DNA from 2 places in the Pristimantibacillus sp. Z349TD_6 genome. Region 1 is predicted to be linked to the other one. Evidence: a T-box and tRNA genes for the amino acid it is inferred to sense, from the RefSeq annotation. Region 1 holds a T-box; the other holds one or more tRNA genes.
The links. The T-box of region 1 lies ahead of AC0VYE_RS16790 (alanine--tRNA ligase). A T-box ahead of a tRNA ligase gene usually reads a tRNA of that ligase, here a tRNA-Ala.
Positions count from the first base shown of each region.

Region 2: it encodes a tRNA-Ala, which carries the amino acid that the T-box ahead of AC0VYE_RS16790 (alanine--tRNA ligase) is inferred to sense. The anticodon was not compared.

Region 1 covers NZ_CM149662.1:3,867,613-3,879,240, reverse strand. The annotation lists gene AC0VYE_RS16810 (hypothetical protein) at 865-1,029, opposite strand; gene AC0VYE_RS16805 (alpha/beta hydrolase) at 1,045-2,376, opposite strand; gene AC0VYE_RS16800 (alpha/beta hydrolase) at 2,377-3,726, opposite strand; gene AC0VYE_RS16795 (LacI family DNA-binding transcriptional regulator) at 3,894-4,823, shown strand; gene AC0VYE_RS16790 (alanine--tRNA ligase) at 5,773-7,653, opposite strand; T-box leader at 7,763-8,006, opposite strand; gene AC0VYE_RS16785 (hypothetical protein) at 8,585-8,782, opposite strand; gene AC0VYE_RS16780 (hypothetical protein) at 9,081-9,212, opposite strand; gene AC0VYE_RS16775 (MFS transporter) at 9,279-10,490, opposite strand; gene AC0VYE_RS16770 (MarR family winged helix-turn-helix transcriptional regulator) at 10,513-10,956, opposite strand.
Region 2 covers NZ_CM149662.1:95,646-107,273, forward strand. The annotation lists gene AC0VYE_RS00470 (transglutaminase-like domain-containing protein) at 1-739, shown strand, start outside; rRNA gene AC0VYE_RS00475 (16S ribosomal RNA) at 1,057-2,612, shown strand; tRNA gene AC0VYE_RS00480 (tRNA-Ile) at 2,729-2,805, shown strand; tRNA gene AC0VYE_RS00485 (tRNA-Ala) at 2,843-2,918, shown strand; rRNA gene AC0VYE_RS00490 (23S ribosomal RNA) at 3,078-6,009, shown strand; rRNA gene rrf (5S ribosomal RNA) at 6,110-6,226, shown strand; gene AC0VYE_RS00500 (GNAT family N-acetyltransferase) at 6,315-7,508, shown strand; gene guaB (IMP dehydrogenase) at 7,654-9,111, shown strand; gene AC0VYE_RS00510 (D-alanyl-D-alanine carboxypeptidase family protein) at 9,300-10,589, shown strand; gene pdxS (pyridoxal 5'-phosphate synthase lyase subunit PdxS) at 10,717-11,598, shown strand.

The sequences.
Region 1 (11,628 bases):
TGGATACCTCTGACTTCGCTTCATCTTTCATCCCCATTTCTTAGGTTTAAATGATTTTAACAAGTCTGGTACATGGTCTTGATCCGAGTGTCCATTTTATCCAAGCTCCAAACGGCCTCTTTACGACTAATTCTATGAGGCAATTTTATGCTTGGAAATAGATTTTTGTTTACTTTCATATACACCTTTTTACAAATCAAAAAAATCAACCGATGCACCTTTCTCTCGTTTCTTCGCATGTGACCTAAGCACATATATTCAAACCCATACGCCGCAAGGAATTCACCAAAAAAAACTTGCCCTTATTTGTGGTACGGTTCACCGCGTTTGATCTTAAACTATCCTGCCCGTAAGCTAAATGGCCTGCAGAACATAGTTACAAAATTCAATTAATGCTAATTGAAGGTATTATCAACGAATTCCAAAAAGCACTATATAAATGAAAAGTCCCTTTTTACCATTTTCTCTTTGTAGACGATTTTGGTTTGATTGTGAAATATGCAGAACACTTGATAAAATAGCTCATCGGCAATCGCTATACATTCTTGGCCTTTTTCGGCATTCGGTACATATTCTTGACATTGCACATTGCCAAGAATATGTACCGATAAAATAAAAAAACCGCGATTTACGCGGTAATTAATCGGCTCATATTCTTGTCATCCGACATTAGCTTGTGTCACAATCTATCTTGTATTCTCAGCATTGTTATTTTGTCACTTCCTCTTAAGTTAGTGATTTTGGCATTTGATTAAACCTCTTCTAATAAAAAAGCTGAATCCATACCCTACCTGGACTCAGCATTTTAATACTAATTATATTTATTGGAATCAGTTATTGATTTGTACTTCAATGGATGTTTTGTTATTGGAAGTTTGAAACCAATTGTTTCAGTTGTAGGATCGCTGGAACGATTCGAATTGAAAAAAATATTGTGCCGTTGGAGTAAGCGGCTGCGGCGAGCTGCGATAGCGTTAAGAAAGACAATGGTAGTTTTTTCGCGCCGCGAGTCAGTGTTTTCGTCTTCATGGAGATTCCCCGTATTCATATCGTTTGACTTAGCATCCAATTTTGGACTTCATAATGCAACGTCTTATTGCAGTCGGCGACGAACCGCCGCTTCGGGACGTCCGCCCCCTCCGGGCCTGCTTCCCTTAGACCAGAATGCTCTGAGATGTGAAAAGAAAATCCCGTATTTCTCGGCAGAAAAAGCCGCCTTCGGTAGGAGCGTGGTCCGGACTTCTCCAGTTCCGCCCCCGCGTATACTCTCGCCGTTGCCGAGGTATCGTCTGGTACGACAACTACCAGCTCCACTTCGATCTCCTCGGACAATTCCGGCACGATCCTGATTGTTGTCGATGCGGTCAGCGCATGTCCGCTGTACACGATCTCACATTCCCCCGTCTTGACTGCCCGGATCAAGCCTGTCGTATCGACCACCGCTGCGCCTTCGGGCGTAACGCGGAAGCTTGCGTCCAGGTCGACCGACACTAAACCGCTTTCATATGTGACAAGCGGGTACACCCATGCCTCGGCTCCCTCGATCCCGGCGACAGAATCACCGATCAACTCGGCTGAGACTGGCGATCCATTGTCTCCGAAGAAGAAGACAAGCGGCGCGTACACCCTCTGTTCCCAAGCCCCCTCGTTATGCTCTGCCATCGGTTCGTAGCAGAACACGAGGTCATCTCCAGACCGGTAGCCTAGCTTCACGAAATGCTCCGCCATGTGCCTGACGTGATCGACACGCACAGTCATGCCTTCCATGCCGCCCGCATCTATCCATAATTGAAACGGTCCTTTCCCATCGAAAGTCTGAACGATGGGCAGATGCGTCATCGTCACCTCATTGTATTGGGCGAAATAAGGAGAAAGCATGGCCAGCTTGCCAAAAACGTCGAAACGGCGGAAACCGATATGGTAAGTAGCGAGCCCGCCTCTGGACGAACCCATCAGTGCGGTATGGCGGCTCTCATGCTTCGTCCGGTAAGTACGGTCGATGTAGGGTTTCACCTCCTCCACCAGAAAACGCTCATAGAACTCTCCCCGGCAAGGGTAGTCGAGCTCCTCTGCGAACGGGCCTTGATGCGCGAACTCGCTGTCTCGCTCCATCCCCTTATTCGAGACAGCCACGACGATCAATTTTTCAATGCGTCCTTCCGCAATCAGACGGTCGCATACGCGGTGCAGGTTCCATGACTGCCCATTAAATGCTTCATGGAATACGTTCTGCCCGTCATGGATATAAAGTACCGGATACGTCCGGTCCGCTTCCACCCCGTAGCCGGGCGGCAAATAAACGAAAATGTCCCTTTCGTTGCGCATAATTTCCGATCGGAAATTCGCGATGGTTTCCACTCGCGAAGGCTGCGTCATTCAAATCTCCTCCTCTCTTCCCGTATCTGGCCTTAAGTCTATCCAATTATGAACCGTGTAAACGACTCTCTTGTCCTCGTCCGTGACAATCCTTCTGTAAGGCATCCGCCCGAAATCCCGATCGACCTCTTCCTTATCGTAGCCCCGGGTGATGAGAAAATCGAACGTTAATCCTCTAGACAAACTGACCGTTCCGCCATACAATCCTTTGCCGAGCTTCGGAACGCCGAACGTCGCATAAATCTCGGCATCTTCCGGCGTTGTATCCGGCACGCGAATTTCAATCTCGACGTCGACGGTCTCAGATAGCCGTTCCACGACAGTATACATTCTGGCCGCTTCTTGGCCACCATAGCGGCAGACGATCGTCGCAGTGCCGGGTTTCCGTGGAAGCAGCCTTCCGTCTGACGTAATCCCGAGGACATCCGGATTATCCGTCTGGTAATCGGCTTTGAGCAAACTGAAGCGTATGCCGTTGTGAAGAGTGGCAACCGCATTAACGACCACTACAGGCCCGTCGACACCGACGATACCGTCCCCTTCAAGCGCGAGTACCGACACATCGGCGGCTTCGCCAAAGAAGTGCAGCAGCGGCATGTGCGCCCGGCGGCTCCAGTCCCATTCGGAATGCGCGGCTTCCATGTCCAGATAATAATAAAGCTCCTCACCTTGCTTCCAGCCAGCTTGCTGCATATTCTCAGCGACGCTCCGCACGTGGGATGGCATGAAGAACCCCTCCGACCCACCAATGTCCATCCATATTTTTTGCCCATCGTTATAAGGATACAGACGATACTGCGGCGTTTCTTCAAGAGTGCCGGGATCTACCTGGACGAAAAAAGGCGACAGGATGCCCAGCATGCCGAATACATCCGGACGGCGGAGCCCAATGTTGTACGTTGCGATGCCGGCTGCCGAGGAGCCCATTAACGCCGTATGCTCCGCATCCGGCAGTGTCCTGAATCCGCGATCTACAATTGGCTTCAGCTCTTCGATCAGAAAATGTTCGTAGAGCTCACCGACGCAGCGGATAGGATACGCGTACAGGTCGTGGAAATATTCACTGGTTCCGTCCTCGTACTTATGTTCGACCGCCACGATAATAATTGGCCGAACCAGCCCTTCCGCCACTAGTCGGTCGGCTACGCGATGCATGCCCCAGGACTCTCCGGATGGCTTGCTCGGCTCGAATACGTGCTGGCCTACGTGCATGTACAGCACGGGATACCTTACGGACGGATCATCGTCATAGCCCGCAGGCAAATAAATGTAGATGTCTCTTTCGTTCCCCAGCCGGGATGCGTGCACCCCGGGTAATACGATCAGCTTCGATTGAGCCGAATTTTCCATATTGCATAGCCCCTTCTGAGAACTTCATTCTTCAAGCTTTAACTTAACCGGTTAAGTGGCTTCAGTATAGGGCGTTTCCTGAGGCTTGTCAACGGCAAGTTTGACATCCTTCCAAGTTCGGACTTATGATTATCTAAACTTTTGATCCTAACGAGGCGGTTACTGATATGATGAAAAAAACGACACTCCGCGACGTAGCCAAAGAAGCCGGCGTCTCCGTCGCTACGGTAAGCTATGTTCTTAATAACGTGAGCACCCAGACGATTCCGGAAGAGACGCGGCAGCGGGTCTTTACAGCAGCGAGCAAGCTCCATTACGTTCAGAATTTGACGGCCAAGTCACTCTCACTCGGCAAAACCAATGTCCTTGGCGTGCTATTCGTCAGCACCGGCGACGCCCGCATTCCAAAGCCGGTCAGCTACGGAGTTTTCCTTGACGGATTGGAGCGCCGATGCCGGGAGAAGGGTTATCATCTCCTTGTATCCCAAATCGATCCGGCCAAACCCAATTTCGAGATCATCGCCGAGCGTAAGCTGGACGGCTTCTTTCTGATCGATGCTATGGTCCAATCCTTCCATGCGATATCGAGGAATCTGCAATATGGATCGCCGCTGGTTATCGTGGACAGCTTGATCGACGATTCCTTGTTCCGGCAAGTCAATCCTGATTTCCAACAATTGTTCAGCGATCTGAACGCGTCATTGCCGACCGGACAGCCTTATGCGCTCATTCACGAACACATGTCGAACGAGCGGTATCATGAGATCGTTCGATCCGCTTCGGGTTTGGATGAATCTCTCGTATTCGCAGCCACCAGCGACGAAGAGTCGCTCAAGCAATTTATCCAGCAGCACGAGAACAAGCCCCTCGTCGTCTTCAACGAATTTTTGGCCTTGCAGGTAATGAAGTACCTGAGCCCGGAGAACCTTGTCGTCGTCTGCACCTCGGAATGCCCGGAACTCCTTCCCGAGCAAGTCACAAAGTTCGTTTTCACTCGTTCCAAGTCCGAGGTCGCTTTCGGCTTGATGAGCGCGCTACTGCACACTCCTTTCGGCACTTCCGAGGATCAGTACATCTCTCTGGGCAAGAAGGACTAAACGGCTGGGGCTCGTCATGAACCTATGAGACATGGAGGGTGAGCAGATCCATAGAACGAGTAGCTCGCTCGCTGTATCTTTAAGTCGGATTTCGCTAATCATGCGCATTTCCTCGCGGAAGAACAGTTTGACATCGAACCCCATGATTACTATTAAATGACATGGTTATCTTTAATACGTTTGCAGATGATGAATTCTAATATGTTGTGACATGAAGTTAATCCACCAGTTGAACATATAAATTTTCACTTAGTCTTATAATTGAAAAATAGAGTTGCACCTAATCAATTTACAGGAATTCTAAAGGTACCTTAATTAAATAATCTAAAAGAAATGCTCGCCTATGAATTAGGCGAGCATTTCTTTCTTTAAAAAAAGCTTAGGTGTTGTTGTCATTATCGGGGCGCACACAAGTCATTTTCATAAAATGGGGAACCTACGTGGATCAAATTTTGACAATGATAAGTCATTATGGCTACATCGTACTATTCTTAGCCTTCTGTTTGGGACCTTTTGGGATTCCAGTACCAAATGAGGTGACAATTATTACCGCTAGGATTATGACATGTCATGAATTGTTCCACCCCTTTTACACCTTTGCTTCTATTCTATTTGGAATGACATCCGCCGTGACGTTAGGGTATTGAATAGGCAATCGGTACATATTCTTGTCATCCGACAATTTACATGGCTTGGCTTGGCTTGGCTTGTCTAGTGTCATACACCATATAGCTCGATTTTCGTTATGTTTTATATAAGTTCCCCTTTCTTGCAGTAAAAAAGCAATTCGGATTTAATCCGAATTGCTTTTTCTTTGAATACTGTGCTCCGGTACCGCCAACGGAAAGGCCAAGCGATGTCAAACCCTCTTCGATTGCGGGATTTATCATTTATCCTGGATTCCCGGCAACTCATAGCGTTGTTACAAATGGCAATCCTAAAACATCAGCTATTGTTCCGCGTTTTTGAAATATTTATCAATTACTCCTTTAATCCTTCTAACTCCAGCAGCAGAAGATTGTTCTTTTTTAATACTAAACTTTCCTAAGTTTGTTGTATCTTCTACATGAGGTCCTCCACATACTTCTCGACTCCAAACTTTCCCTTCGTTATCTTTGATTGTATACACCTTAACGATATCCGGATATTTATCCCAAAAATTCCCTTCAACATTACTTTCTTTCGCTTCAATTTTAGGCAGCTCTGAAATAATGGTGACTGCTTTTGATGAAATCGCATCATTCACATACTTTTCCACCTCAGCTATTTGCTCTGGCGTAAGTTTTTCATCATGGTTGAAGTCAAACCGTAATCGTTCTGAAGTAATATTACTTCCTTGTTGATGAACATGATCGCCTAAAACTTCCCTTAAACCAGCAAGTAATAAATGAGATACCGTGTGCAGGGCTGTAGTTTCTGTTGAATGTTCAGCTAATCCACCTTTAAATTTACCCGCAGAAGCAGTTCTGCTCTTTTCAGCATGTTTCTTTGCCGCCTCTATATAAGACTCCTTGTCCTCCATACTATATCCACTTTCAGTTAGAAACTCTTCCGTCAACTCCAAGGGAAACCCATATGTTTCGTAAAAATAAAAGGCATCTGCACCTGTAACTTTACCCTTATTCTTAAGATGTTTTTGTATTTCAAATTCTCCTTGCTGTAAAGTTCTATAGAAAAGATTTTCTTCCTTATTTACTATTTCGATAACTTTCTCTTTTTTACCGATCAAATCTTCATAAACTGTTGCTTCATCTATATAAACTTCAGACAACTCACCCACAAAACTTCCTTGTATACCTATTTTTTTACCTGCACGAATCGCCCTTCTTAATAACCTTCTTGTTATATACCCTGCATCACTATTCGCTGGCTCAGCACCATCATTAATTAGAAAAGTAGCCGCTCTCACATGATCAAGTATGATTCTAAATGACTTTAAATCGTCAGTATATTGTTTACCACTTAACTCCATCAATTTTTTCTTGGGATTAAGGAAAAAATCCGTATTATAAATATCCTTGTCACCATTAAGGGCTGTTGCAACCCTTTCTAATCCGCCTCCATAATCGATATTGGGATTTTGCATTTTTACAAATCCTGTGTCTTCTTTTTTGTAACACATAAATACGTTGTTCCCAATTTCTAAAAACCTCTCGCTTACAGAAGCAGGATGATCCAGTGAATTACCGCCCGGTTCAAGATCATAGAACATTTCACTATCAGGCCCTCCCGGTTCGCCAACAGGCATATCCAATGGACTTCCAGCTCGACTCCACCAATTTTCTTTTTCATCGTATAAGAATATTTTCCCACCTCTAGATGCCCCATATTGATAGGGATCATCTTCAATGATAGGTTCTATACCAACTGATTTAAATTTTTCTGACCAGATTTGAATGGCTTCCGTATCTTTCTGTATATTCAAATCATCACTTCCTATAAAAGCACTGATATACAGCCTGCCAGGATCAATTCCTAATTCGATTATATGCCAATTCCAAATGGCATCGATTTGCTTTTTCTTATAGTTATTTTCATTTGCTTTAAACTCCCATCGACCTATCATTTCAAAAAATGTCAGATGCGACGTATCTCCTACTTCATCAATATCCACTGTCCTTAAACACTTCTGAATATTAGCAATATCATTACCTATCGGATGCTTTTCCCCTAATAAATATGGAACCATAGGTTGCATTCCACTTCCTGTAAACAACGTTGAGGGATCATTTTCTGGTAACAAGCTAGAAGAAGGCACTTGGCTAGCCCCTATTCCTTTCATAAAATCAATATATGATTTTCTTAACTCATCTGGTGTCATTTTCATCATGCTCAATACCTCCATTTCAATTGTTAGTTATTCCCATAAATTATTATGCAAATATTCAAACGAGAAGAAATAAAACAAAAAAAGCCCTAAGCTGACATATTTCTTGTCAACTTAGGGCGAACTATTATGTCCGTGTTACCACCTAATTTCAGATTTCTCTGCACTCTATCAATACGGGATATCTCCGATATTGTTTCCTGAATAACGGTGGAACTCCGTTGAAGCCTACTAAGATTCCTCTGTTCGGTTCACAGCTCCGAGACTGCTTCACTATTAGATCAATGAAGATTCGCACCAACCATCTTCTCTCTGTGAGATCCCTAATAGCTACTATTTCTCATCATAGCCTTTTCGTTTTAAATTAAAACAATGCTATCACACTCAACTTGCTCTGTCAATTAATTCCACTATTTTGTATAAGGTATAAGTCTGTCGATTCTACCATCAGCTTTGGCAATTCGGTTGCTTCGCAACAAAGGCTCTTGAGATGCCATTTATTTTTGCGCTTTAGTTACATGATTGCGTTCGTGGTTGAATTCGTTTGATTCACTGTATTTACAGGAAATTCTTTGGTCTGATCTGCTTTTCCTGGCTGTGGAATTTCACGAATATCATCCATTTTCTTATTCCTCCATATTTACATCTTTTCTGTAACGCTTGGCCTATTTATTGTTTGTTAATTTTTCCAATAATATACGTACGATCGTACTACGCAAGTGTGCTGTGGCTGTTGGCCAAAAAAATCGGCTATGATTAAATGTTCTTGTCCTAATACGGCTGCGGATATATGTTCTTGTCTTTCGCTTTGGACAAGAACATATATCCGCAAAATAAGAAAAACGCCTTATGGCGTCCTTGACGGCTAGTTCCAAAAAAACGGCCCCGCCGAAAATCCGGGGGGATCGTCTTTGGGTCCGTTTATTGTATGGCATCAGTCCTTGAAGCGATAACTTACAAAAGCCAGCTGGCTGCTGTCCGGCGACCATGAATTTACAATCAGCGTTCCTTGACCGCCGAATAACCGGACAAGCGTTTTTGTTTCACCGCCGCTTGGCATCAACCTGATTTCCACGTCTTTATTTGCCGGATGGTCGTCCGGCACGACATCTACTTTGCGCATACTGTCCATAGCGTTCGGCGCAGTAGGAAAGGGTTATTCCGTCCGGGGACCAGCCGTGCAAATAACTGGGGCAAGGCTGTTAGAAGAATAGGATCTCCCCCTTACAGAGGAAATACATAGATACGGGACTTGCCGTCCTCCTGTGTATGCTAACTCACTGCAAGATGGGAATTATCAGGTGAAAGAACATGATCGTTGTTTCACTGTGTGGCATACCCGACTCGATGACAGTTCTTGTACGAGAAGCGATATCAAGAGCAAATATTCTTCCCAAACTGTAATAAATGATCGTCTTGCCGTCGCGGGTTCAGTTGGGCGCTTCAATCAGATCGTCGAATAGGAATAATACCATGCGCTCCCTAGTCTGAACATTCACGGTCTCCAGCATGTTGATGACATGGCGTCTGATTATTTTCTGCGGCTGCTCTAGCGTATTCATGAACAGTCCACTTTTCTTTCCCTGGTAAATCATCTATTATATGCGATTTACCGTCCCTGCAGGAAGTTATGTTGTTTGCCCGGCGCTTTGTTTGAATTTGTATCTGACCGCTGATAACAACCGAACAACTATATAAAGTATCAGAAACAGGACCATGAATCCGGCCGAGATCCGGTACATGAAAGCATAATCGGACATGGATGAAACGGCACCCAAAATCAAGGCTCCGACCGCTATACCCAGATCAGTCGTATTATAGAACATGCTGTTGGCCATGCCGTACTGCTGCGGCGTGCCGGAACGAAGCATCCATGCCTGCAGCGTGGGCTGAATGGACCCAAAGCCGAGTCCATATAACAGGGCGGACAAAATCAGCATCGGCATCGTTGTTGTGTAGGATAGAACCATTAACGCAGACACAACGCTGATCGCGGCAGGGATGAGAACAGCAGCATGTCCGAAACGATCGAATAATTTGCCTGAAACGGGCCGGATAATGATCACTGCAATCGCATTGAACAAAAAGAACAGGCCGACCTGCTCCAAATGAACAGATTCCCCGAACAAGGCGATAAAGCTGAGCAGACCGCCATAGGTCACAGCCAATATAACATTAAGCAGTCCGGGGATTAATAATTTGGCATGGAATAATTGCTTGGAAGCGGAGCCTGCTGCAGGCGCTGTTTTCTTGCTGGTATCAGGCGGAATCGCCCGCGATAGCAGCAGAATGGGAAAAATAAGCAGGATGGTCGCCGTGCCAAGCATAGCAAGTGTCGTGAATCCTGCATGCTTCATCACGCTTAATCCGATAATCGGTCCAACAGACATAGCCAGACTGGTTGAAAGGCCGAAATAACCGATGCCTTCCCCCATCCTTTTGCCTGGAATAATTTGAGATACCAGCGTTGGAATAATCGTACTCGCCATTCCGAACCCGATCCCAAAACCAACCCGCATGACAAGCAGCATACCGACTGAACCCGCGGCAACAGACATTACGGTGAACAGACATGCGGCAGCAAGTCCCGCATACAAAATCACATTGCGACGCACTTTACGCATAAGTTGGGCGGTTAATAACCGGGTAATAATTGTTGAACCAGCGAACACGCTAATGATTAGACTTACGGTCAAATCGTCAGCCTGAAAAGCGGATTTCACATAGGCCGGGAAAGCCGCAAGCAGCATCTGCAAATTCAAAAACAACAGCAGGGTGCTAAGGGTCAGAATCAGAAACTGTTTGGTCCAAAGCCTGGAACTACTTTCTTGGGACTGCATATTTTTATGCTCCTTCCGGACATTATGATAATTGGCTCACATGATGATTAATCCGCAGAAGAAGCTTCATGATCATTTCATGCTCCTCAACCGTCATGCATTGTTTGATTTCCTGGTTTACCTGCATTTCAACCGGGAGGGTCTCCATGATCAGCGAAGCGCCTTTCTCTGTGCTGTGTACTTGAAAGGAACGTCTGTCGTTCTCCGCCATCTTGCGGCAGATCAGCCCCTTTTCTTCCAAATGGTCGAGAATCCGGGTCGTCGTCGGCTTATCCTTACCCGCCAACTCGGCAATTTCCTTCTGGATCAAACCCTCTGTCTGATCGACCTGGAACAGCACCGACCACTGCTCCGTTGTAATCTCATAATCCTTAAGGCGGGTCTGAAGGACATTCGTCATCTTACGGTACGTGATGCCCATCAAAGCACCAAGCGATCGTTCAAGCACATTTTCATTTGCCGTCATAACCATCCTCCTTCTTAATTAGTTGTTTAAACAACTATATACAGAACAACTGTTTTTGTCAACAAAAGAAGAAGCGGCTAACACCCTCCTTATCGGCGACAGGACGAAGCTTTAACCTTTCCGATAATTAACAAAAACCGTCAGGGTAGATCTCCCTGACGGTCCTTTAGGTTCTGCGCACATCGGAAATGTTGTACACATATCCTTTAATTCCTTTCTAATACTCCGGGTACATCTCTCCTCCACAATCCTCGCATGAGAATTGAGGGGCAAAAGGAAGGGGATCCCCTCCGTCCATACGGTCAAAGTCCCGTACCATCTGAAGGGGAATGCGTTCTTCTCCGTTGCAGTTGAGGCATATGTATTTATCTGCCCGTTTGTGAGTGGGTTCTTTTTATTCGTTTTGGCTGGTTTGCGGTTCTTAGACACCGGTGAGATAACGAATCATCCTTTCTAGACAAACGTGGGTTATCCGGCTACGGCATACTTCACCCGCAATTTCCTCTCCTGTAGACAGACCTCCCCCTTGTATTCATAGTCACATTCACATTTTGGACAGACTAGTTGGTCCTTCCCTGCCGTGTGCCCGACCCGTTCACGCCAGGTTCGCCGTCGGAGGATATGCCGGATTCTCACTTTTTGTATGGTAATTCCTTTATCCAACAAGAAAAG
Region 2 (11,628 bases), 3.8 Mb from region 1:
AAATGAAGCGGACTCTTCTGATTGGCTCAATACGGGGAATTTAGATAAAGGTGTTGTCTCCGTACAATATGAAGTGAACACTAAAGTGAAAACGAAGCTTATGATCGCAAAAGGCGCATCAAATTATACATATAATCTAACTGGCGGAAAAACAGCTGAGAAGTTTCCGTTGCAGCTTGGCAATGGTGAATACACGATATCCGTTCTTGAGAATACAACAGGCAACAAATACAAACTGGCGAAGAAAGAAACCGTGACGCTTGATTTGAAAGACAACAAGGTTTTGTACTTGAATTCTATCCAGAATATTGACTGGTCGAATGCGAGCAGCGCCATCGTCAAGGCAAAAGAATTAGCCAGCAATAAAAAAACGGATATGGAGAAAGTAAAGGCAATCTACGAATATATTATTACGAATGTAAGTTATGATAATCAATTAGCTGCTAATCTGTCAGTTGATTACCTCCCCAATATTGATCGCACCTTTAAATCGAGAAAGGATATCTGCTACGGATACGCTTCATTATTTGCGGCAATGCTGCGGAGCGTGGATATTCCTACGAAGCTCTTGATGGGACAATCTACTTATGTGGATGTTTATCATGCTTGGAATGAAGTGTACTTGGATGGGAAATGGGTTACGATTGATACGACAGTTGATGCAGGTCTAAAGAAGGGCAAGAAAAAGTATGAGCTTATCAAGGATGCAGCTCAATATACTGTTACAAAAACATATTAGAAGTCATACGAGCTTGCGAAAATCGCACAGCTCGTTTTTTTATGTCTTTCTTCAATATAGGTGAGGAGGAAGCGAAGCAACGATTACGTAATTAGAAGGCAAATAGGAGTATTGAAAACTTTTTCGTAAATAATGAAAAAAACACTTGCAATGCTATATACGCCTATGATATATTATCTAGGTCGCCAACGAGATACACGGACGACAAGAGAGAAAAGATTGCTCTTTGAAAACTGAACAACGAGTAATAACTGCCTCGCAAATCCTTCGGGATAAGCGAAAAAAGCGATAAAAAAGTAATGAGCAAGTCAAACACCAATTTGGAGAGTTTGATCCTGGCTCAGGACGAACGCTGGCGGCGTGCCTAATACATGCAAGTCGAGCGGAGTTGATGAGGTGCTTGCACCTCTGATACTTAGCGGCGGACGGGTGAGTAACACGTGGGTAACCTGCCTATAAGACTGGGATAACATTCGGAAACGAATGCTAATACCGGATACGCGATATGGTCGCATGACTGAATCGGGAAAGATGGAGCAATCTATCACTTATAGATGGACCCGCGGCGCATTAGCTAGTTGGTGAGGTAACGGCTCACCAAGGCGACGATGCGTAGCCGACCTGAGAGGGTGATCGGCCACACTGGGACTGAGACACGGCCCAGACTCCTACGGGAGGCAGCAGTAGGGAATCTTCCGCAATGGACGAAAGTCTGACGGAGCAACGCCGCGTGAGTGATGAAGGTTTTCGGATCGTAAAGCTCTGTTGCCAGGGAAGAATGCTTGGGAGAGTAACTGCTCCCAAGGTGACGGTACCTGAGAAGAAAGCCCCGGCTAACTACGTGCCAGCAGCCGCGGTAATACGTAGGGGGCAAGCGTTGTCCGGAATTATTGGGCGTAAAGCGCGCGCAGGCGGCCTTGTAAGTCTGTTGTTTAAACTTGGGGCTCAACCCCAAGTCGCAAGGGAAACTGCAAAGCTTGAGTACAGAAGAGGAAAGTGGAATTCCACGTGTAGCGGTGAAATGCGTAGAGATGTGGAGGAACACCAGTGGCGAAGGCGACTTTCTGGGCTGTAACTGACGCTGAGGCGCGAAAGCGTGGGGAGCAAACAGGATTAGATACCCTGGTAGTCCACGCCGTAAACGATGAATGCTAGGTGTTAGGGGTTTCAATACCCTTGGTGCCGAAGTTAACACATTAAGCATTCCGCCTGGGGAGTACGGTCGCAAGACTGAAACTCAAAGGAATTGACGGGGACCCGCACAAGCAGTGGAGTATGTGGTTTAATTCGAAGCAACGCGAAGAACCTTACCAGGTCTTGACATCCCAATGAAAGCATTAGAGATAGTGCCCCTCTTCGGAGCATTGGAGACAGGTGGTGCATGGTTGTCGTCAGCTCGTGTCGTGAGATGTTGGGTTAAGTCCCGCAACGAGCGCAACCCTTGATCTTAGTTGCCAGCACATTATGGTGGGCACTCTAGGATGACTGCCGGTGACAAACCGGAGGAAGGTGGGGATGACGTCAAATCATCATGCCCCTTATGACCTGGGCTACACACGTACTACAATGGCCGATACAACGGGAAGCGAAACCGCGAGGTGGAGCCAATCCTATCAAAGTCGGTCTCAGTTCGGATTGCAGGCTGCAACTCGCCTGCATGAAGTCGGAATTGCTAGTAATCGCGGATCAGCATGCCGCGGTGAATACGTTCCCGGGTCTTGTACACACCGCCCGTCACACCACGAGAGTTTACAACACCCGAAGCCGGTGGGGTAACCCGCAAGGGAGCTAGCCGTCGAAGGTGGGGTAGATGATTGGGGTGAAGTCGTAACAAGGTAGCCGTATCGGAAGGTGCGGCTGGATCACCTCCTTTCTAAGGAAATACCCGGACCCGATGAGGTTCGGATAAACTTGGCAGTTTATCGCTTACTCGTTGTCAGTTTTGAAAGATTAATCATCTTTCAAAGGAAGTCCAAAGGGAATACCTATGGGCCTTTAGCTCAGCTGGTTAGAGCGCACCCCTGATAAGGGTGAGGTCGGTGGTTCGAGTCCACTAAGGCCCACCATTATCGACTCTGAGAAGTCGGTACCCATATTAAATTTGGGGCCATAGCTCAGCTGGGAGAGCGCCTGCCTTGCAAGCAGGAGGTCAGCGGTTCGATCCCGCTTGGCTCCACCAAAAAGAATAATGTACTGTCTTTGCTGAAGATTAACTCTGAAGCAAACTCAGCGCAAAACATTTGCACTTTGAAAACTGGATAACGAAAGAAAAAGAATTGCTGAAACATCCTTTAGTTGTTTTTACGTAAGCGAAGGTGAGCGATCACCTGAGCAAAATGGTTAAGCTAGTAAGAGCGCACGGAGGATGCCTAGGCACCAGGAGCCGAAGAAGGACGTGGCGAACAACGATACCGCCCCGGGGAGCCGTAAGCAGGCATTGATCCGAGGATTTCCGAATGGGGAAACCCAGCTATCGTAATGGATAGTTACTCTCAACTGAATACATAGGTTGGGTAGAGGCATACCAGGGGAACTGAAACATCTAAGTACCCTGAGGAAGAGAAAACAATAGTGATTCCGTCAGTAGCGGCGAGCGAACGCGGATTAGCCCAAACCAAGGAGCTTGCTTCTTGGGGTTGTAGGACGTCTCACATGGAGTTACAAAAGTGTTTGGTAGGCGAAGAGGTCTGGAAAGGCCCGCCAGAGCAGGTAAAAGCCCTGTAACCGAAAGCAAGCACTCTCCGAGACGGATCCTGAGTACGGCGGGACACGAGAAACCCCGTCGGAATCCGGCAGGACCATCTGCCAAGGCTAAATACTCCCTGGTGACCGATAGTGAAGCAGTACCGTGAGGGAAAGGTGAAAAGCACCGCGGAAGCGGAGTGAAAAAGAACCTGAAACCGTGCGCTTACAAAAAGTCAGAGCCCGTTAAATGGGTGATGGCGTGCCTTTTGTAGAATGAACCGGCGAGTTACGATCACGTGCAAGGTTAAGTCGGGAAGACGGAGCCGTAGCGAAAGCGAGTCTGAATAGGGCGAATAAGTACGTGGTCGTAGACCCGAAACCGTGTGATCTACCCCTGTCCAGGGTGAAGGTGCGGTAACACGCACTGGAGGCCCGAACCCACGCATGTTGAAAAATGCGGGGATGAGGTGGGGGTAGCGGAGAAATTCCAATCGAACTCGGAGATAGCTGGTTCTCCCCGAAATAGCTTTAGGGCTAGCCTCGAGGAATGAGCGTCGTGGAGGTAGAGCACTGATTGGGTGCGGGGCCCGCCAAGGGTTACCAAGTCCAGTCAAACTCCGAATGCCATAGACGTGCTACTCGGGAGTCAGACAGTGAGTGCTAAGATCCATTGTCAAGAGGGAAACAGCCCAGATCATCAGCTAAGGTCCCCAAGTGTGTGTTAAGTGGGAAAGGATGTGGAGTTGCAAAGACAACCAGGATGTTGGCTTAGAAGCAGCCATCATTTAAAGAGTGCGTAATAGCTCACTGGTCGAGTGACTCTGCGCCGAAAATGTAACGGGGCTAAACACACCACCGAAGCTATGACATGTACCATTAGGTACTTGGGTAGGGGAGCGTTGAATACGGATTGAAGTTGGACCGTGAGGACTGGTGGACTGTATTCAAGTGAGAATGCCGGTATGAGTAACGAAAAGACAAGTGAGAATCTTGTCCGCCGAAAGCCTAAGGGTTCCTGAGGAAGGCTCGTCCTCTCAGGGTAAGTCGGGACCTAACGCGAGGCCGAAAGGCGTAGTGGATGGACAACAGGTTGAAATTCCTGTACCACCGAAGATCGTTTGAGCAATGGGGTGACACAGAAGGGCAGTGACGCGGACTGATGGAATAGTCCGTCCAAGCAGTGAGGCTGATCGATAGGCAAATCCGTCGATCATAAGGCTGGGCTGTGATGGGGAGCGAAAATTGCAGTAGCGAAGGTCATGTACTCCGGCTGTCAAGAAAAGCCTCTAGTGAGATCTAGGTGCCCGTACCGCAAACCGACACAGGTAGGCGAGCAGAGCATGCTAAGGCGCGCGGAAGAACTCTCGTTAAGGAACTCGGCAAAATGACCCCGTAACTTCGGGAGAAGGGGTGCCTCGGTAGGGTGAATAGCCCGAGGGGGCCGCAGTGAAAAGGCCCAAGCGACTGTTTAGCAAAAACACAGGTCTGTGCGAAGCCGTAAGGCGAAGTATACGGGCTGACGCCTGCCCGGTGCTGGAAGGTTAAGGGGAGCGGTTAGGGGTAACCCGAAGCTGTGAACCGAAGCCCCAGTAAACGGCGGCCGTAACTATAACGGTCCTAAGGTAGCGAAATTCCTTGTCAGGTAAATTCTGACCCGCACGAATGGCGTAACGACTTGGGCGCTGTCTCAACGAGAGATCCGGTGAAATTTTAATACCTGTGAAGATGCAGGTTACCCGCGACAAGACGGAAAGACCCCATGGAGCTTTACTGTAACTTGATATTGAACTTTGGTACGATCTGTACAGGATAGGTGGGAGCCTAAGAAGCATGAGCGCCAGCTTGTGTGGAGGCAACGTTGGGATACCACCCTGATCGTATCGGAGTTCTAACCTAGAACCGTGAAACCGGTTCGGGGACCGTGTCAGGTGGACAGTTTGACTGGGGCGGTCGCCTCCTAAAATGTAACGGAGGCGCCCAAAGGTTCCCTCAGAATGGTTGGAAATCATTCGAAGAGTGCAAAGGCATAAGGGAGCTTGACTGCGAGACCTACAAGTCGAGCAGGTACGAAAGTAGGGCTTAGTGATCCGGTGGTACCGAATGGAAGGGCCATCGCTCAACGGATAAAAGCTACCCTGGGGATAACAGGCTTATCTCCCCCAAGAGTCCACATCGACGGGGAGGTTTGGCACCTCGATGTCGGCTCATCGCATCCTGGGGCTGAAGTAGGTCCCAAGGGTTGGGCTGTTCGCCCATTAAAGCGGTACGCGAGCTGGGTTCAGAACGTCGTGAGACAGTTCGGTCCCTATCTGTCGCGGGCGCAGGAAATTTGAGAGGAGCTGTCCTTAGTACGAGAGGACCGGGATGGACGTACCGCTGGTGTACCAGTTGTTCCGCCAGGAGCACCGCTGGGTAGCCAAGTACGGACGGGATAAGCGCTGAAAGCATCTAAGCGTGAAGCCCCCCTCAAGATGAGATTTCCCAGTATGTAAGACCCCTTGAAGACGACGAGGTTGATAGGTTCGGGGTGGAAGCACAGCAATGTGTGTAGCTGACGAATACTAATCGGTCGAGGGCTTATCCTAAACACGTTTACTGTGACCCATACATCCAGTAGACAGCAGCTAAAAAGGCTTCAGCAAGCCTAATCTTTCGTATCCAGTTTTCAGCGTGCAACACGCTACGTTTGGTGGCGATGGCGGAGGTGAACCACGCGTTCCCATACCGAACACGACCGTTAAGCCCTTCAGCGCCGATGGTACTTAGACCGCAGGGTCTTGGGAGAGTAGGACGTCGCCAAGCACGAGAGACCTATCGCATGTGATGCGGTAGGTTTTTTTGTCGTTTATGCGGTATGATAGGATTATATCAAATTTGGAGGTGCTTCGAATTGGAAACGCGTATCGTTATTAAGCATATCGGTGTAGAACAATTTGACGAGACTATGGCTTTATCTCAATTTGCATTTCAATATGAACGTTCTGCTGCAGAACTAGAACAAACGAAAGAGCAGTATGAGAGTGAGCCTACTGTAAGGTACGGAGCGTATGTCGATAATCAATTGGCTGCGCAAGCTGCAGTGCTAAAGCTGCAAACCTATATCGGAGGCAAGGTTTTTGATATGGGAGGTGTTGCAGGTGTTGCGACATGGCCAGAGTTCAGGAGGCAGGGGCTAGTTGCTCAAATACTCATTCAATCGCTAATAGAGATGAAGGAGAACGGTCAAACGGTTTCTTTTCTTCATCCTTTTTCATTCAGCTTTTATCGTAAATTTGGATGGGAAACCTACACTGAACATAAAACATATACGATTAAGACGGACATGCTTCCAGCTAGAATAGCATACGAGGGTAGATTTGAGCGCATTACAGGAAACTATGGTTTGCTGAACGATGTCTATCAAGCCTATGCATCTCAATTTAATGGCTCATTGGTGCGTGACGAATTCTGGTGGAAGTATCGGATTAACAGAAGAAAACTAGGACAGACTGCACTTTATTACGATAAGAGCGGAGCAGCACAAGGCTACGTCATTTATGAAGTTAAAAATAGCCGGTTAACGGTTCATGAGTTTGTTCATTTAAATGAGCCCGCAAGAGCTGCGATATGGTCATTTCTAGCACAGCATGATTCAATGATCGAAGAGCTGACGATTAAAATGCCATCTAACGATCGCCTTCCCTACTTGCTGAGCAATCCGAGAATAAAACAGGAAATCACACCTTATTTTATGGCTCGAATTGTGGATGCGGAAGCTTTTGTTAGCCAATATGATTTTAAGGCAGCAGATCATGCCGATGACATTCATATTCAACTAATCGACGCTCAAGCTCCATGGAATAATGGTCATTTTTTACTTCATATCGATGCATCTGGGAAAGCATCACTTCGTCGTAAGGACGATAGTGAAAAAATAGATGAGGCAATTAAACTGGATATTGGTTCCTTTACGAGTGTACTATTTGGGTATATTCAGTTAGAGCAATTAGCCCAATTCGCACGCATAGAAGGAGATATAGGATTGGTTAAACGCTTACAATCTCGTATTCCCGAACGAACTACGTATTTACCTGACTTTTTCTAAAGAAATAGCATGTTTTGAGACTTCCAAATCGAGTATAAAACAGGATGAACAAAGGTATTCATCAGCCTTGACAGCCTATACCCCCTCTGCTAATATTGCTAATAATATATGTGAGACGTACTTAAAATAAGGGAGGAACATACTCGTGTGGGAAACGAAATTCGCCAAAGAAGGGCTAACGTTTGACGACGTCCTGCTTATTCCGCGCAAATCAGAAGTGCTGCCTAGGGAAGTTGACATCTCGATTCGATTAAGCGAGGACATTAAGCTAAACATTCCGCTCATTAGCGCTGGTATGGACACCGTTACAGAAGCCGCATTGGCGATTGCAATTGCGCGTGAGGGTGGTATCGGCATTATCCATAAGAACATGTCGATTACACAGCAAGCGGAGGAAGTTGACCGTGTAAAACGTTCGGAGAGCGGTGTAATTACAAATCCGTTTTCGCTTACGCCTGATCACCATGTTTACGACGCAGAAGAATTGATGGGTAAATACCGCATCTCAGGCGTACCGATTGTTGATCAAGATAAGAAGCTTGTAGGTATTTTGACCAACCGTGATTTGCGTTTCGTACATGATTATTCAATTAAGATAAATGAAGTTATGACTCGTAACAACCTTGTAACGGCACCTGTTGGCACAACGCTGCAGGAAGCGGAGGGCCTTCTTCAAAAGCACAAGATTGAGAAGCTGCCGCTGATTGATGAGTCCAACACACTTAAAGGTCTTATTACGATTAAAGATATTGAGAAAGCAATCCAATTCCCTAATGCGGCGAAGGATAAGCATGGTCGTTTGCTTTGCGGAGCAGCGGTTGGTATTTCGAAGGATACAATGGATCGTGCAGAAGCATTGGTTCAATCAGGAATTGATGTTCTTGTTGTAGACTCGGCTCATGGTCACCACATTAATATTTTGGATGCAGTTCGTAAGCTTCGTGCTACTTACCCAGACCTTACTATTATTGCAGGTAACGTTGCTACTGGCGATGCTACACGTGATCTTATCGAAGCAGGCGCTTCCGTAGTTAAAGTAGGGATTGGTCCTGGATCGATCTGTACAACTCGCGTTATCGCTGGTATCGGTGTTCCACAAATTACTGCAATTTATGATTGCGCGTCAGTTGCTCGTGAATACAATATCCCGGTTATTGCAGACGGCGGTATTAAGTACTCCGGTGATATTACGAAAGCAATCGCATCTGGAGCAAGCGCGATTATGATCGGAAGCTTGTTCGCAGGTACAGCTGAAAGCCCTGGCGAAACTGAAATTTTCCAAGGACGCAGCTTTAAAGTATACCGTGGTATGGGCTCGCTTGGCGCTATGAAGGAAGGAAGCAAGGATCGTTACTTCCAAGAGAACGAGAACAAACTTGTTCCGGAAGGTATCGAAGGACGCGTTCCTTACAAAGGGCCGCTTGCTGACACTGTGCATCAATTGCTCGGCGGCTTGCGTTCAGGTATGGGCTATTGCGGTACAGCTTCTCTGGACGAGCTTAAGAACGATACACAATTCGTTCGTATTACAGGTTCTGGTCTTCGTGAAAGCCATCCGCATGATGTGCAAATTACGAAAGAAGCACCAAACTATTCACTTTAAGCTATACTTTCTAGATACGATAATAACAGACAGGGAAAGGCGACTGAGTCGCTGGCCCTTGTCTGTTTTTTTTATGAAGGATTACTCATTGTTCTGTAACCTGTTTGTGGTTTAATTGTTAGGCTTCGATATGTTACAATTAACAACGGACAAACCAAGTGGGAAAAGGGGAGACGACGTTGAAGGAAATGGTAAGGCCGGTTCGAATAAAGACGGTCATCGCTGCAAGTTTGGCGGTTTGGATGGTAATGCTGTCGCTTGGTTCTGCGGTAGCAATGGCGAATGGATATCAAGGAAGAGAAAGTACGAAAAACGACTTAGGTTTACAAGTGAAAGCTGCAATTCTAATTGATGCGGATTCAGGACAAGTTTTATATGAAGTTAATTCAGAGGAGCCGCTCCCTGCAGCAAGTATGACGAAGTTAATGACGGAATATATCGTTCTTGAGGAAATTACGAATGAACGCCTGTCCTGGGATGAGGTTATTACCACTAGTGCGGAAGCGGCCTCAACACCATCGGATGGATCATCTGTATTTTTAGCTCAAGGAGATCAACATACGGTTAGAGATTTGTACAAAGCAATGGCAGTTGGTTCTGCGAATGATGCAACGATTGCATTAGCATCGCAAATAGCTGGAAGTGAGCAAGGGTTTGTTAAGAAGATGAATGAGGTAGCTGCGGAGTTGGGTCTTAAAACAGCTTTTTTTACAAGTGCGACTGGTCTATCGGAGACAACTATTATTTCTGCGACGGACATGGCGAAGCTAGCACAAATTATTTTGATCAAGCACCCTGAATTTTTGGATTATTCTAAGCTGCAGGAATATAAATTCCGTGAACGCGACAAGGATCCAATCATCAACATTAACTGGATGCTCGGCACAAACGTTAATCAAAAGGGCCTTAAGCACTTAGCTTATGAAGGCGTTGACGGCATGAAAACAGGCTTCATTAATGCTGCTGGCTACAACTTCACGGGTACTGTAAAAAGAGGCGAGCAGCGTTTTATTAGCGTCGTTATGGATACTGCTACAAAGTCTGCTCGTTTCAATGAAACGGCTAAGATGTACAACTACGGTTTTAGCACTTTTGAGAAAAAGACGGTGCTTGCGCCAAAATCTGTGGTAGAAACAGCGAAAACGGTTAAGATTAAAAAGGGTAAAAAGAAAACCTTGCCGATCGTAACGGAAAAAGATATTACGTTTATGGTTAAGAAGGGCGTAGAGCCTAAAATCGAGGTTGTATCCAGCGATGTGAAGTCAGAAGCTGAGCTGGTAGCTCCGATTCCAGCAGGTACGGTTGTAGGTACAGTAACTTACAAGTACACGGATGCCGAAACGAAACAAGAGCTCAAAAAAACGGTTAACCTCGTTACAACGGAGGATGGAACGAAAGCAGGCTGGTTCCGCTTGATGTTCCGTGGAATTGGAGATTTTTTCTCAGGTTTATTTAATGGAATCGTCAATTTGTTCTAATCCGAGTAGAAAACAGGGGAATAAAGCAAATCAAGGCTTGTCGATTATTCTTGCATCCTGTAAAATCAATGGTTAGAACAACTGCGGTAATATACAAATTAATGGATGAAAATAGGAGGATTTTAGCATGGAAACAGGTACATCGCGCGTAAAACGCGGCATGGCAGAAATGCAAAAAGGCGGCGTCATTATGGACGTTATGAGCGCCGAGCAAGCGAAAGTAGCAGAAGCAGCAGGAGCAACAGCGGTAATGGCGCTTGAGCGCGTCCCTTCCGAAATTCGTGCAGCAGGCGGAGTAGCTCGTATGGCTGATCCGACAATTGTAGAAGAAGTAATGAAAGTAGTATCGATTCCAGTTATGGCAAAGGCTCGTATCGGGCATTATGTAGAAGCAAAAGTGCTCGAATCCATGGGCGTTGACTATATCGATGAGAGTGAAGTACTTACTCCAGCAGATGAAGTATTCCACATCAGCAAGCATGAGTTTACAATTCCATTCGTATGCGGAGCAAAAGATCTTGGAGAAGCTTTGCGCCGTATTCAAGAGGGAGCAGCAATGCTTCGTACGAAGGGTGAGCCGGGAACAGGCAATATCGTAGAGGCTGTTCGTCACCTTCGCTTGATCAATGGACAAATTCGTAAAATTCAAGGTTTGTCGAAGGACGAGCTTTATCATGAAGCTAAGGTTCTTGGCGTAGCTTACGACTTGCTTCTTAACGTACATGAAACGGGTAAGCTTCCAGTCGTTAACTTCGCAGCAGGCGGAGTAGCTACACCATCCGATGCAGCATTGATGATGCATCTTGGAGCAGACGGCGTATTCGTAGGTTCTGGTATTTTCACATCAGAAAACCCAGAGAAATTCGCTCGTGCAATCGTTGAAGCAACGACACATTACCAAGATTACAAGCTAATTGCTGAAGTGTCGAAAAACTTGGGAGCAGCTATGAAGGGAATCGAAATTTCCAAGCTTAACTCCTCCGAGCGTATGCAAGACCGCGGTATCTAATAGTTGTAATATGCAGGTGCCGGCTTAGCG